DNA from 3 places in the Streptomyces sp. NPDC093149 genome. Region 3 is predicted to be linked to each of the others. Evidence: riboswitches for the same ligand, from Rfam matches in the RefSeq annotation. Region 3 holds a riboswitch; each other region holds the start of a gene.
The links. A riboswitch is a leader RNA that binds a small molecule or an ion and turns the genes downstream of it on or off. The one in region 3 is predicted to bind thiamine pyrophosphate.
Positions count from the first base shown of each region.

Region 1: it holds a riboswitch for thiamine pyrophosphate, as region 3 does, so the genes downstream of both, ACIQCZ_RS29060 (thiamine ABC transporter substrate binding subunit) here and thiC (phosphomethylpyrimidine synthase ThiC) in region 3, are expected to answer to the same signal.
Region 2: it holds a riboswitch for thiamine pyrophosphate, as region 3 does, so the genes downstream of both, thiO (glycine oxidase ThiO) here and thiC (phosphomethylpyrimidine synthase ThiC) in region 3, are expected to answer to the same signal.

Region 1 covers NZ_JBIVON010000011.1:41,398-45,379, reverse strand. Annotated here, with positions in the region: gene ACIQCZ_RS29070 (phosphatidate cytidylyltransferase) at 1-645, shown strand, start outside; gene rlmN (23S rRNA (adenine(2503)-C(2))-methyltransferase RlmN) at 747-1,853, shown strand; TPP riboswitch at 1,895-2,011, shown strand; gene ACIQCZ_RS29060 (thiamine ABC transporter substrate binding subunit) at 2,085-3,197, shown strand; gene ACIQCZ_RS29055 (ABC transporter permease) at 3,353-3,982, shown strand, end outside.
Region 2 covers NZ_JBIVON010000007.1:110,415-114,396, reverse strand. Annotated here, with positions in the region: gene ACIQCZ_RS21975 (NAD(P)/FAD-dependent oxidoreductase) at 1-1,151, opposite strand, end outside; gene ACIQCZ_RS21970 (hypothetical protein) at 1,161-1,523, opposite strand; TPP riboswitch at 1,687-1,800, shown strand; gene thiO (glycine oxidase ThiO) at 1,798-2,979, shown strand; gene thiS (sulfur carrier protein ThiS) at 2,976-3,236, shown strand; gene ACIQCZ_RS21955 (thiazole synthase) at 3,239-3,982, shown strand, end outside.
Region 3 covers NZ_JBIVON010000005.1:383,305-387,286, reverse strand. Annotated here, with positions in the region: gene ACIQCZ_RS18295 (hypothetical protein) at 1-167, shown strand, start outside; gene thiC (phosphomethylpyrimidine synthase ThiC) at 359-2,134, opposite strand; TPP riboswitch at 2,127-2,260, opposite strand; gene ACIQCZ_RS18285 (YibE/F family protein) at 2,331-3,653, shown strand; gene ACIQCZ_RS18280 (SsgA family sporulation/cell division regulator) at 3,734-3,982, opposite strand, start outside.

The DNA of each region.
Region 1 (3,982 bases), on a different contig from region 3:
AAGGCGCCGCTCGTTCCGCTTGCGGTCGGTGGCGCGGCGATGGTGGTGGCCGGGTACGCCCGGGGCGCCGAGGGTGCCTGGGTGGCGATGGCGCTGACCGCGCTCGCGGTGCTCGTCTGGCGGATGACCGAGCCGCCGGAGGGCTACCTCAAGGACGTCACGGCCGGGGTGTTCGCCGCGTTCTACGTGCCGTTCCTGGCGACCTTCGTCGCGATGCTCCTGACCGCGGACGACGGACCGCAGCGGGTGCTCACCTTCCTGCTGCTGACCGTGGTCAGCGACACGGGCGCGTACGCCGTCGGCTGGCGCTTCGGGAAGCACAAGCTCGCGCCGCGCATCAGCCCCGGAAAGACCCGCGAGGGGCTGTTCGGGGCCATCGCCTTCGCGATGGTCGCCGGGGCGCTGTGCATGCAGTTCCTGATCGACGGCGGTTCCTGGTGGCAGGGACTGCTGCTGGGGCTCGCGGTCGCGGTCAGCGCCACCCTCGGTGACCTGGGCGAGTCGATGATCAAGCGGGACCTCGGCATCAAGGACATGGGCACGCTGCTGCCGGGACACGGCGGCATCATGGACCGGCTGGACTCGCTGCTGCCGACCGCCCCGGTGGTCTGGCTGCTGCTGGTGCTGTTCGTGGGCTCCGGCTGATCTGCGAGATCTATGGTCCTGACCTGGGCATTCACGCGTGAGGGTCCGTCGTCCACAGGGCGGCGGGCCCTCGTCGTTGCGTCTGCGACACTGGATGGACCATGCCTAAGCCCGGAGAACTCACTTTCGTCGCGCCCCGCGGAGCCAAGAAGCCGCCGCGGCACCTCGCCGACCTCACGCCCGCCGAGCGCAAGGAAGCGGTCGCTGCGATCGGCGAGAAGCCGTTCCGCGCCCAGCAGCTCTCGCAGCACTACTTCGCGCGGTACGCGCACGACCCGGCCGAGTGGACCAACATCCCGGCCGGTTCGAGGGACAAGCTCGCCGAGGCGATGTTCCCCGACCTGATGTCCGTGGTCCGCCACATCAGCTGTGACGACGACACCACCCGTAAGACGCTGTGGAAGCTGCACGACGGGACGCTCGTCGAGTCCGTCCTGATGCGTTACCCGGAGCGGGTGACGATGTGCATCTCGTCCCAGGCGGGATGCGGGATGAACTGTCCGTTCTGCGCGACGGGACAGGCCGGTCTCGACCGCAATCTGTCGACCGCCGAGATCGTTCACCAGATCGTGGACGGCATGCGTGCCCTGCGCGACGGGGAGGTCCCCGGAGGCCCGGCACGGCTCTCCAACATCGTCTTCATGGGCATGGGCGAGCCGCTCGCCAACTACAACCGGGTGGTCGGCGCGATCCGTCGCCTGACCGACCCGGAGCCGGACGGCCTGGGGCTCTCGCAGCGCGGGATCACCGTCTCCACCGTGGGTCTGGTGCCCGCGATGCTGCGCTTCGCCGACGAGGGTTTCAAGTGCCGTCTCGCCGTATCCCTGCACGCGCCGGACGACGAACTGCGCGACACGCTCGTCCCCGTGAACACGCGGTGGAAGGTGCGCGAGGTGCTGGACGCTGCGTGGGAGTACGCGGAGAAGTCCGGCCGCCGCGTCTCCATCGAGTACGCGTTGATCCGGGACATCAACGACCAGGCGTGGCGCGGTGATCTGCTCGGCCGGCTCCTCAAGGGCAAGCGGGTGCACGTCAATCTGATCCCGTTGAACCCGACGCCCGGCTCCAAGTGGACCGCCTCGCGGCCCGAGGACGAGAAGGCCTTCGTCGAGGCGATCGCGGCCCACGGGGTGCCGGTGACGGTGCGGGACACCCGCGGCCAGGAGATCGACGGAGCCTGTGGACAGCTGGCGGCGGCCGAGCGCTGAGGCGGGGACGGTCCGTGTAACCTGGGCCTGAAATCAACTTCATATTCCGACAGGGGAGCGCCACAGCGCTGAGAGTGCGGCACCGAGGACAGGTCGTCCGCAGACCCTCTGAACCTCGCCCGGGTCATTCCGGGTAGGAAGTTCGGTCATCAACTCATGCTGTTGCGCCCTGCCCGCATTGTGCGGGCGGGGCCGCGTCTCTTCCTGGCCAAAACCCAGGAGGAATCCACAATGAGCACCACACGCAGAACCAAGCAGCTCGCGGCGACTGCCGCCGCTGCCGCGCTCGGCGTCACGGCACTGGCCGGATGCGGGAGTTCCGACAAGTCCGCCTCCGGTTCCGGCGGCACGAAGGGCTCCGGCTCGAAGACCGTGACGCTCGTCAGCCATGACTCCTTCAACGCCTCCCCGGACGTGCTGAAGGAGTTCACCAAGGAGACCGGCTACACCGTCAAGGTACTGAAGAGCGGCGACGCCGGTGTCGCGCTCAACCAGGAGATCCTGACCAAGGGTTCCCCGCGCGGCGATGTGTTCTTCGGCGTCGACAACACCCTGCTCTCCCGTGCCCTGGACAGCGGGCTCTTCACGCCGTACGAGGCGAAGGGCATCGACCGGGTGGCGGCCGACACCCAGCTGGACGGCGCCGAGCACCGGGTCACCCCGATCGACACGGGCGACATCTGCGTCAACTACGACAAGAAGTACTTCGCCGACAAGAAGCTGGCACCGCCGCGGTCCTTCGACGACCTGGCGAAGCCCGCGTACAAGAACCTCCTCGTCACCGAGAACGCCGCGACCTCCTCGCCCGGCCTCGGCTTCCTCCTCGGCACCGTCGCCACTTACGGCGACAAGGGCTACCAGGACTACTGGAAGAAGCTGAAGAGCAACGGCGTCAAGGTCGTCGACGGCTGGGAGCAGGCCTACAACGAGGAGTTCTCCGGCTCCGCGGGCGGCCGGAAGGCCAAGGCCGACCGGCCGCTGGTCGTCTCGTACGCCTCCAGCCCGCCCGTCGAGGTGCTCTACGCGAAGCCGCAGCCGGCCGAGGCGCCCACCGGCGTCGCCACCGGGACCTGCTTCCGCCAGATCGAGTTCGCCGGTCTGCTGAACGGTGCGAAGAACGAGGCGGGCGGCAAGGCCCTGCTGGACTTCCTGATCAGCAAGCGGTTCCAGGAGGACATGCCGCTCAACATGTTCGTGAACCCGGTCACCGAGGGTGCGAAACTGCCGGAGCTCTTCACGAAGTTCGGCGCGACGGTCGACAGGCCGACGACGGTCGCCCCTGATCGGATCTCCAAGAACCGTGAGCAGTGGGTCCAGTCGTGGTCCTCGCTCGTAGTGAAGTAGCGAAGACTCCCGTACGCGGATCGGACGCGGGCGGGAAGGGCGCGCCCGAGGGGGACGAGCAGCGGACGCGTGGCGAGGAGCCACGCGGCCGCTTCGGGCGCATGAACCCGTTGCGCGCGAAGGCGTGGCGCGGGAGCGCGGTGCGGCTCGGTCTGATGGCCGTGCCCGTCGCGTTCTTCGCGCTGTTCTTCGCCTACCCCGTCACCGCCATCGTCGGCCGCGGGCTGAAGGTCGACGGCGTCTGGCAGTTCGGCCGGATCGGCGAGGTGCTGACCCGGCCGGACATCCGTGACGTCCTCTGGTTCACCACCTGGCAGGCGCTGGCCTCGACCGCGCTCACCCTGCTGATCGCGCTGCCCGGCGCCTATGTCTTCGCCCGCCTCGACTTCCCCGGCAAACAACTGCTGCGGGCGGTCGTCACCGTTCCGTTCGTCCTGCCCACCGTCGTCGTCGGGACGGCCTTCCTGGCGCTGCTGGGGCGCGGCGGGTTCCTCGACCAGCTCTGGGGCGTACGGCTCGACACCACGGTCTGGGCGATTCTGCTCGCCCATGTCTTCTTCAACTACGCGGTGGTCGTACGGACCGTGGGCGGGCTGTGGTCGCAGCTCGACCCGCGGCAGGAGGAGGCCGCCCGGGTGCTGGGCGCCGGACGGTTCGCCGCCTGGCGGCGGGTCACCCTGCCCGCCCTGGCACCCGCCGTGGCCGCCGCCGCGCTGATGGTCTTCCTCTTCACCTTCACCTCCTTCGGGGTCGTGCAGATCCTCGGCGGTCCGGGGTACGCCACG
Region 2 (3,982 bases), on a different contig from region 3:
GGGCGGCCGACGGCGAGGACCGCGACCAGGACGCCGTCGCGCAGCCAGCACACCGACCAGGAGGGGTCCGCCGGATCGCCGCGCCACAGCAGGGTGTCGGCCGCCGCACAGTGGCCCGCGTACTGCACGAACCGGCCGAACTGCTCGGACCAGAAGTACGGCACGGGGTCGTACGTCTGTGGCGCCGGACCGCCCTCGGCCCCTGCCGCGATGATGTTGGCGGCGGCGGTGCGCGGCCCCTGGAGGGCGTTGTCCCAGTGGTGGACGAGCAGGCGTTCGCCGTATCGGGCGGAGGGGAACGAGGCGCAGTCGCCCACCGCGTACACATCGGGCAGCGAGGTGCGCAGGGCATCGTCGGCGGTCACCGATCCGTCGGGGCCGAGGGCGATGCCGGAACCGGCCAGCCAGGCGGTGGAGGGCCGTGCGCCGATGCCGACGACGACCGCTCCGGCCGGGATCGCACGGCCGTCCGCGAGGATCACGCGGCCGGGTTCGATGCGCTCGACCCGGGCCCCCGTGAGGAGTTCGGCGCCGCTCTCGGCGTACCAGGCGGCCATCGGGGCGGCGACCTCGGCGGGCATCGCGCCGGCGAGCGGCCGGTCGGCGGCCTCGACGACGGTGACCTCGCAGCCCGCGGCGCGGGCCGCGGTGGCGAACTCCGCGCCGATCCAGCCCGCGCCGACGACCACGACGCCGTGCCGCTCGTCGAGGACGGGCCGCAGTCGCGCCGCGTCGTCGAGGGTACGCAGCAGATGGACACCGGGAACGCCTTCGGTACCGGGCAGGACGATCGGTTCGGCGCCGGTCGCGACCACCAGGGCGTCGTAGGGAACCGGCCCTGACGGTGTGTCCAGCTCGTGCGCCCCGGGCCGCACGCCGGTGACTTCGCACCCCAGCCGCAGATCGATGTCCAGTGCCTCGAAGTCGATGTCGAACGCCGAGCCCTCGGCCTCGCCCAGCAGTACCGCCTTGGACAGCGGGGGCCGGTCGTAGGGCTGGTGCGGTTCGGCACCGATCAGGGTGACGGGGCCGGTGAAGCCCTGCTCCCGCAGGGCCACCGCCGTCTGTACTCCGGCCATGCCGGCGCCGACGATGACGACACGTCGCCCCGCCCGCCGGTCCCACCGCTCCGACTGCTGCTGCTCGCTCACCCGTACACCTTAAACATCTGACGCATCGTCAGGAAAGGGGAGTTCCTCCACCGTGCTCGTACCGCTGCCGTCCCGGGACTCCCATTCCCACCGCTCGTCCAGCCGGACCCTGCCGTCCGCGAGGTCGACGACGGTGGAGACACAGTGGCCGGAGGAGGTCGTTCCATCCTGTTTCAGCTGGACGTAGCGAAAGTCGAGGGTGTCGTCGACGCGTGTACCGACAAGGTGGCCGCGGACCACGTCGCCGCCCGCGTACTCGGCCCAGATCCGGCCGTTCTCCTCGTGGTACGTGAAACGGGTACGGGTACCGACCTGCCCCGGGGCCTGGTCGGCGACCGGCGAGAGGACGAGTCCGTCGAGCGAACGGGCCACGGGGGCTGCTCCCTTACTGGGTCCGGCGGGCGGGGTTCACGGCCTCACCCACGATCGGCAGCGGGAGAAGGAGCGGCGTCCGGGGTCTTCGAATCCGAGGCGGATGTCCCGGACACCGCGACGCCGCTGCCGATCGTGGGCGAGGCCGTTAGGGTGGCCACCGTAAAACACTCGCGGGAGCCCGGACGCACCGGGCTGAGAGGGAGGCTGCGGCGGCCTCCGACCGTACGAACCTGATCCGGGTCATGCCGGCGAAGGGAGGGGCTGGACGCCCATGCGTTCTACACGGAACAAGGACGGATCCGACGTCCTCGTCATCGGGGGCGGGATCATCGGTCTGGTGACCGCCTGGCGGGCCGCGCAACGCGGACTGCGCACCGCGGTCGTCGACCCCGAACCGGGCGGCGGGGCCGCCCGGGTGGCGGCCGGCATGCTGGCCGCCGTCACCGAACTCCACTACGGCGAACAGATGCTGCTGGGCCTCAATGTCGCCTCGGCCGCCCGCTATCCCGACTTCGCGGCCGAACTGGAGGCGGCGAGCGGGCGGGAGACGGGCTTTCGCGCCTGCGGCACGCTGGCCGTCGCGCTGGACTCCGACGACCGCGCCCATCTGCGGGAACTGCACGCCCTGCAGCAGCGTTCCGGCCTGGAGTCGGAGTGGCTCACCGGCCGCGAATGCCGCCGCCTGGAGCCGATGCTCGCGCCGGGCGTCCGCGGCGGTCTGCGGGTCGACGGCGACCATCAGATCGACCCCCGCCGGCTGGCCGCCGCTCTGCTGACCGCCTGCGAGCGGGCCGGGGTGGACTTCCACCGCGGATGGGTGGAGCGCCTGAGGGTGGTCCGCGACCGGGCCGCCGGAGCCGTCCTCGCCGGGGGTGCGGAACTCACCGCCGACCAGGTCGTGCTCGCCGCGGGCAGCCTGAGCGGCAGGCTCCCGGGACTGCCCGACGAGGTCGTGCCGCCGGTCCGTCCGGTGAAGGGGCAGGTGCTGCGGCTGACGGTGCCCGCCGCGTACGCGCCCTTCCTCACCCGGACGGTCCGGGCCGTGGTCCGCGGCAGCCATGTCTATCTCGTACCGCGCGAGAACGGCGAACTGGTCGTCGGCGCCACCAGCGAGGAGATGGGCTGGGACACCACCGTCACCGCGGGCGGCGTCTACGAACTGCTGCGGGACGCCCACGAACTGGTGCCGGGCATCACCGAACTGCCGCTCACCGAGACCCGCGCCGGTCTGCGCCCCGCCTCCCCCGACAACGCGCCGCTGCTCGGCCCCACCGCCCTGCCCGGCCTCCACCTCGCCACCGGCCACCACCGCAACGGAGTGCTGCTCACGCCCATCACCGGTGACGTCATGGCGGCACTCCTGGCCGACGGCGAGCTGCCCGAGCCGGCCCGCCCCTTCACCCCGTCCCGTTTCCCGCCCGCCGCCCCCGTACGTCAGGAGCAGCCCGCATGACCGAGCCCACGCCCCTCTCCATGGCCGCTTCCACGCCCCGGCCCGGCCTCGCACCCCTGTCCGTGTCCGTGAACGGCGAGGTCCGCCCGCTCGCCGCGGGCACCACCCTGGACGCCCTCGTCGCCACCCTGACCACCGCGCACTCCGGCGTCGCGGCCGCCGTCAACGAGACCGTCGTCCCGCGCGGCCAATGGTCCACCGCCGTACTCGGTGACGGGGACCGCGTCGAGGTCCTGACCGCGGTCCAGGGAGGCTGACCGTGTCCGACGACCTCTTCACCCTCGGCGACACCGCCTTCGGCTCCCGGCTGATCATGGGAACCGGCGGGGCACCCAGCCTCGACGTGCTGGAACGCTCGCTGACCGCCTCCGGTACCGAACTGACCACCGTCGCGATGCGCCGCCTCGATCCGACCGTGCAGGGTTCGGTGCTCTCCGTGCTCCGGCGGCTCTCCATCCGCGTGCTGCCGAACACGGCGGGCTGCTTCACCGCGGGCGAGGCCGTGCTGACCGCCCGGCTGGCCCGCGAGGCGCTCGGCACCGACTGGATCAAGCTGGAGGTGGTGGCCGACGAGCGGACCCTGCTGCCCGATCCGATCGAGCTGCTGGACGCCGCGGAGACTCTGGTGGACGACGGCTTCACCGTGCTGCCCTACACCAATGACGACCCGGTGCTGGCCCGCAGGCTCCAGGACGTGGGGTGCGCGGCGATCATGCCGCTCGGCTCCCCCATCGGCTCCGGCCTCGGCATCCGCAACCCGCACAACTTCCAGCTGATCGTCGAGCAGGCCCGGGTGCCGGTGATCCTCGACGCGGGCGCCGGAACGGCGTCGGACGCGGCGCTCGCGATGGAGCTGGGGTGCGCGGCGGTGATGCTGGCGTCCGCGGTGACCCGGGCCCAGGAACCCGAGCTGATGGCCGCGGCGATGCGGCACGCGGTGGAGGGCGGGAGGCTGGCGTACCGCGCGGGCCGGATCCCGCGCCGGCACTTCGCCGAGGCTTCG
Region 3 (3,982 bases):
CATCGCGCACACCGCATCGCTCGGCGAACCGCATCCCGAAGATCGGCTACAGCAGCCCGGACTTCACGAGCCCGGACGAGGGCCCGGCGGCAGGCCCACGCCCGACGTTCACCAGTCCGGACTTCACCAGCCCCGACTTCGGCGGGCCTGAGCACGAACCGGACTGACCGGGTCCGTTCGTATCGACGACGGCCGGTAAGTCCTCTGCCGCAGAGCGCTCCTGACGATCAGTCGACTCCCACGCGCCGCCCCGTTCGCCGCCACCGCTCCCCGGTCCCGTCGCGCCCCCGGAGAGCGGCGGACGGGTGGTGAAGGTCCGCGAGAAGACCTTCACCACCCCCGGCGCCGTGCGACGGGCTCAGTCCGCGATCGGCAGATAGACGCGGTTGCCCGCCGCCGCGAATTCTCTGGACTTCTCCGCCATGCCCGCCTCGATCTCCGCCTGGGAGCCGCCGTGTTCACGACGGATGTCCTGGGAGATCTTCATCGAGCAGAACTTCGGGCCGCACATCGAGCAGAAGTGCGCCGTCTTCGCAGGCTCGGCCGGCAGCGTCTCGTCATGGAACTCCCTTGCCGTGACCGGGTCGAGAGCCAGGTTGAACTGGTCCTCCCAGCGGAATTCGAAGCGGGCGTCGGAGAGCGCGTCGTCCCAGTCCTGCGCCCCCGGATGCCCCTTGGCGAGGTCCGCCGCATGGGCCGCGATCTTGTACGTGATGACGCCGGTCTTCACATCGTCCCGGTTGGGCAGGCCCAGGTGCTCCTTGGGCGTGACGTAGCAGAGCATCGCCGTGCCCCACCAGGCGATCATCGCCGCACCGATGCCCGAGGTGATGTGGTCGTACGCCGGAGCGACATCGGTGGTCAACGGGCCGAGCGTGTAGAACGGCGCCTCCTCGCAGATCTCCTGCTGCAGGTCGATGTTCTCCTTGATCTTGTGCATCGGGACATGGCCCGGCCCCTCGATCATGGTCTGCACACCGAACCGCTTGGCGATCGTGTTCAGCTCACCGAGCGTGCGCAGTTCGGCGAACTGGGCCTCGTCGTTGGCATCGGCGATCGACCCGGGGCGCAGCCCGTCGCCCAGCGAGTACGTCACGTCGTACGTGGCGAGGATCTCGCAGAGCTCCTCGAAGTGCTCGTACAGGAACGACTCCTTGTGGTGCGCGAGGCACCACGCCGCCATGATCGAGCCGCCGCGGGAGACGATGCCGGTCTTGCGGCGGGCGGTCAGCGGAACGTACGGCAGGCGCACACCGGCGTGGACCGTCATGTAGTCCACGCCCTGCTCGGCCTGCTCGATGACGGTGTCCTTGTAGATCTCCCAGGTCAGCTCCTCAGCCTTGCCGTCGACCTTTTCGAGGGCCTGGTAGAGGGGAACGGTGCCGATCGGCACGGGGGAGTTGCGCAGAACCCACTCACGGGTGGTGTGAATGTTGCGTCCGGTGGAAAGGTCCATGACCGTGTCGGCGCCCCAGCGCGTCGCCCATGTCATCTTCTCCACCTCCTCCTCGATGGAGGACGTCACCGCGGAGTTGCCGATGTTCGCATTGACCTTCACCAGGAACCGCTTGCCGATGATCATCGGCTCGGTCTCGGGATGGTTGACGTTGGCCGGCAGCACGGCCCGGCCCGCGGCGATCTCCTCGCGCACCACCTCGGGTTCGACGTCCTCCCGGATCGCCACGTACTCCATCTCCGGAGTGATCTCGCCCCGGCGGGCGTACGCGAGCTGGGTGACCGGCCGGCCGTCCCGGCTGCGGCGGGGCAGCCGCGGGCGGCCGGGGAAGACGGCGTCGAGGTTGCGCAGCCCACCACGCGGTGAGGTGTGCTTGAGCCCGTCGTCCTCGGGGCGGGCCGGGCGGCCCGGGTACTCCTCGGTGTCGCCGCGCGCGATGATCCAGTTCTCCCGCAGCGGTGCGAGACCGCGACGGACATCGGTCTCGGTGGTGGGATCGGTGTACGGCCCCGACGTGTCGTACAGCGTCACGTCCTTGCCGTTGGTGAGGTGCACCTGACGGACCGGCACCCGGAGGTCCGGGCGTGAGCCCTGGACGTACCCCTTGTGCCAGCCGATGGACTTCCCGGCCTCGTCGCTCTGGTTCGAGGCAGGCGTGCGTGTGTCCGATGTGGTCATGAGACCTACTCCCTACGCCGGCATTACCCGGTAACAGGTTCGGCGGTCGGCGCAGCCTGTCCCGTACAGATGTACGGATATCAGCGCCCTCTCAGCCCGGTGCTCCGAGCTCCCGCGTGTGCAAAGGTCCCCCCACGCTAGCGCCCTGTCCGGCGGAATGAACAGAGGGCCCTTTTCCTCTTGCGATGATCGGCCGGTGACGTCCCCCCAGAACGACTCCGACCCGCAGGGCCATCAGCACGGCCATTCCCACGGCCACGGCCCCGCAGCTCCCGTCTCCAAACATCTGCGCAAGGTCATCGCCGCCGTACTGATCCCGTTCGCCACCGCGGTCGTCGTCGGCCTGGTGGCGCTCTGGCCGGGAAGTGCGCCCCCGCACGAGCGGACCGGTGTCGGATTCGACCGGCAGACCCAGCAGGCCAAGGTGGTGAGGATCGACAAGGTGGACTGCAAGGAAGTGAACGCCGCCCAGATGCCCACCAGTGGCGACCCCACGACGCCGCCGGGGAACGGGGCGGGGTTGTGCGAGAAAGCCACCGTCGAAGTGACGACCGGTCACGACAAGGGCCGGACGTTCCTCGAGATCGTCCAGCCCGACGCACCGCGTCAGTTGCGCGAGGGACAGGGCGTGGTCGTGGCGTACGCCCCGGACGCCCCCCATGATCTGCAGTACTCGGTGACGGATGTGAACCGGAAGTTCCCGATGACACTGCTCGCCGGAATCTTCGCCCTGGTGGTGGTCGCGGTGGGCAGGATGCGCGGCGTGATGGCACTGGTCGCGCTCGCCGTGTCGTTCGCCGTGCTGACGCTGTTCATCCTCCCGGCCGTCCTCCAGGGCTCGAATCCACTGCTCGTCGCAGTGATCGGGGCCAGTGCGATCATGCTGATCGCGCTCTACATGTGCCACGGCCTGACCGCCCGCACCTCGGTCGCCGTCATCGGCACCCTGATCTCCCTGCTGCTGATCGGGCTGCTCGGATCACTCTTCATCGGCTGGGCCGGCCTGACCGGCAACACCGATGACAGCACCGGCCTCATCCACGGCCTGTACCCGCACATCGACATGAGCGGCCTGCTGCTGGCCGGTGTGATCATCGGCTCGCTCGGGGTGCTCGACGATGTGACAGTCACCCAGACATCTGCGGTCTGGGAACTGCACCAGGCGAACCCGACGATGGGTGCGCGGGGTCTCTACCGGGCAGGGATCAGGATCGGGCGTGATCACATCGCCTCGGTCGTCAATACGCTGGTGCTGGCCTACGCGGGCGCCGCGCTGCCGCTGCTGCTGCTGTTCTCGATCGCCCGGAGCAGCGTGGGGACGGTGGCCAACAGCGAACTGGTGGCGGAGGAGATCGTACGAACGCTGGTCGGCTCGATCGGGCTGGTCGCCTCGGTGCCGGTGACGACCTTGCTCGCCGCGCTGGTCGTCTCCGCGGACCGCACGGGGCTCGGCGCGGAAGCCGTAGCTCCAGCACCCGTACGGACCGGGAAGGGCCGCCGTCGAAGGGCGAGGGCTTGAACGCCCCCACACGGAGAGCGATTCACCCATTCGGCGGGTGTCGTGTTCGACCGGCGGGCCGACCTGCGGCGCCGCGCTCTTCAGCCGGCGTTCTGTTCCTCCGTGAGGATCCGGCCCAGGGCCTCTTCCAGATTGCCCTCGAAGTCACCCAACGTGCACTCCTGCCCGAGCGGCACGAGCTTGTCGGTGCGGTCGAGAAAGGCCACGAGCGGCGCCGTACCGGCCCTGAAGAGGGCGCGATCCGCGCCCACCTGGAGACGGATGTGTACGTCGGACAGCCCCTCGGGCTCCGTGGGCCCGATGTGTACATCGCCGTCCCCGCTGGGGCT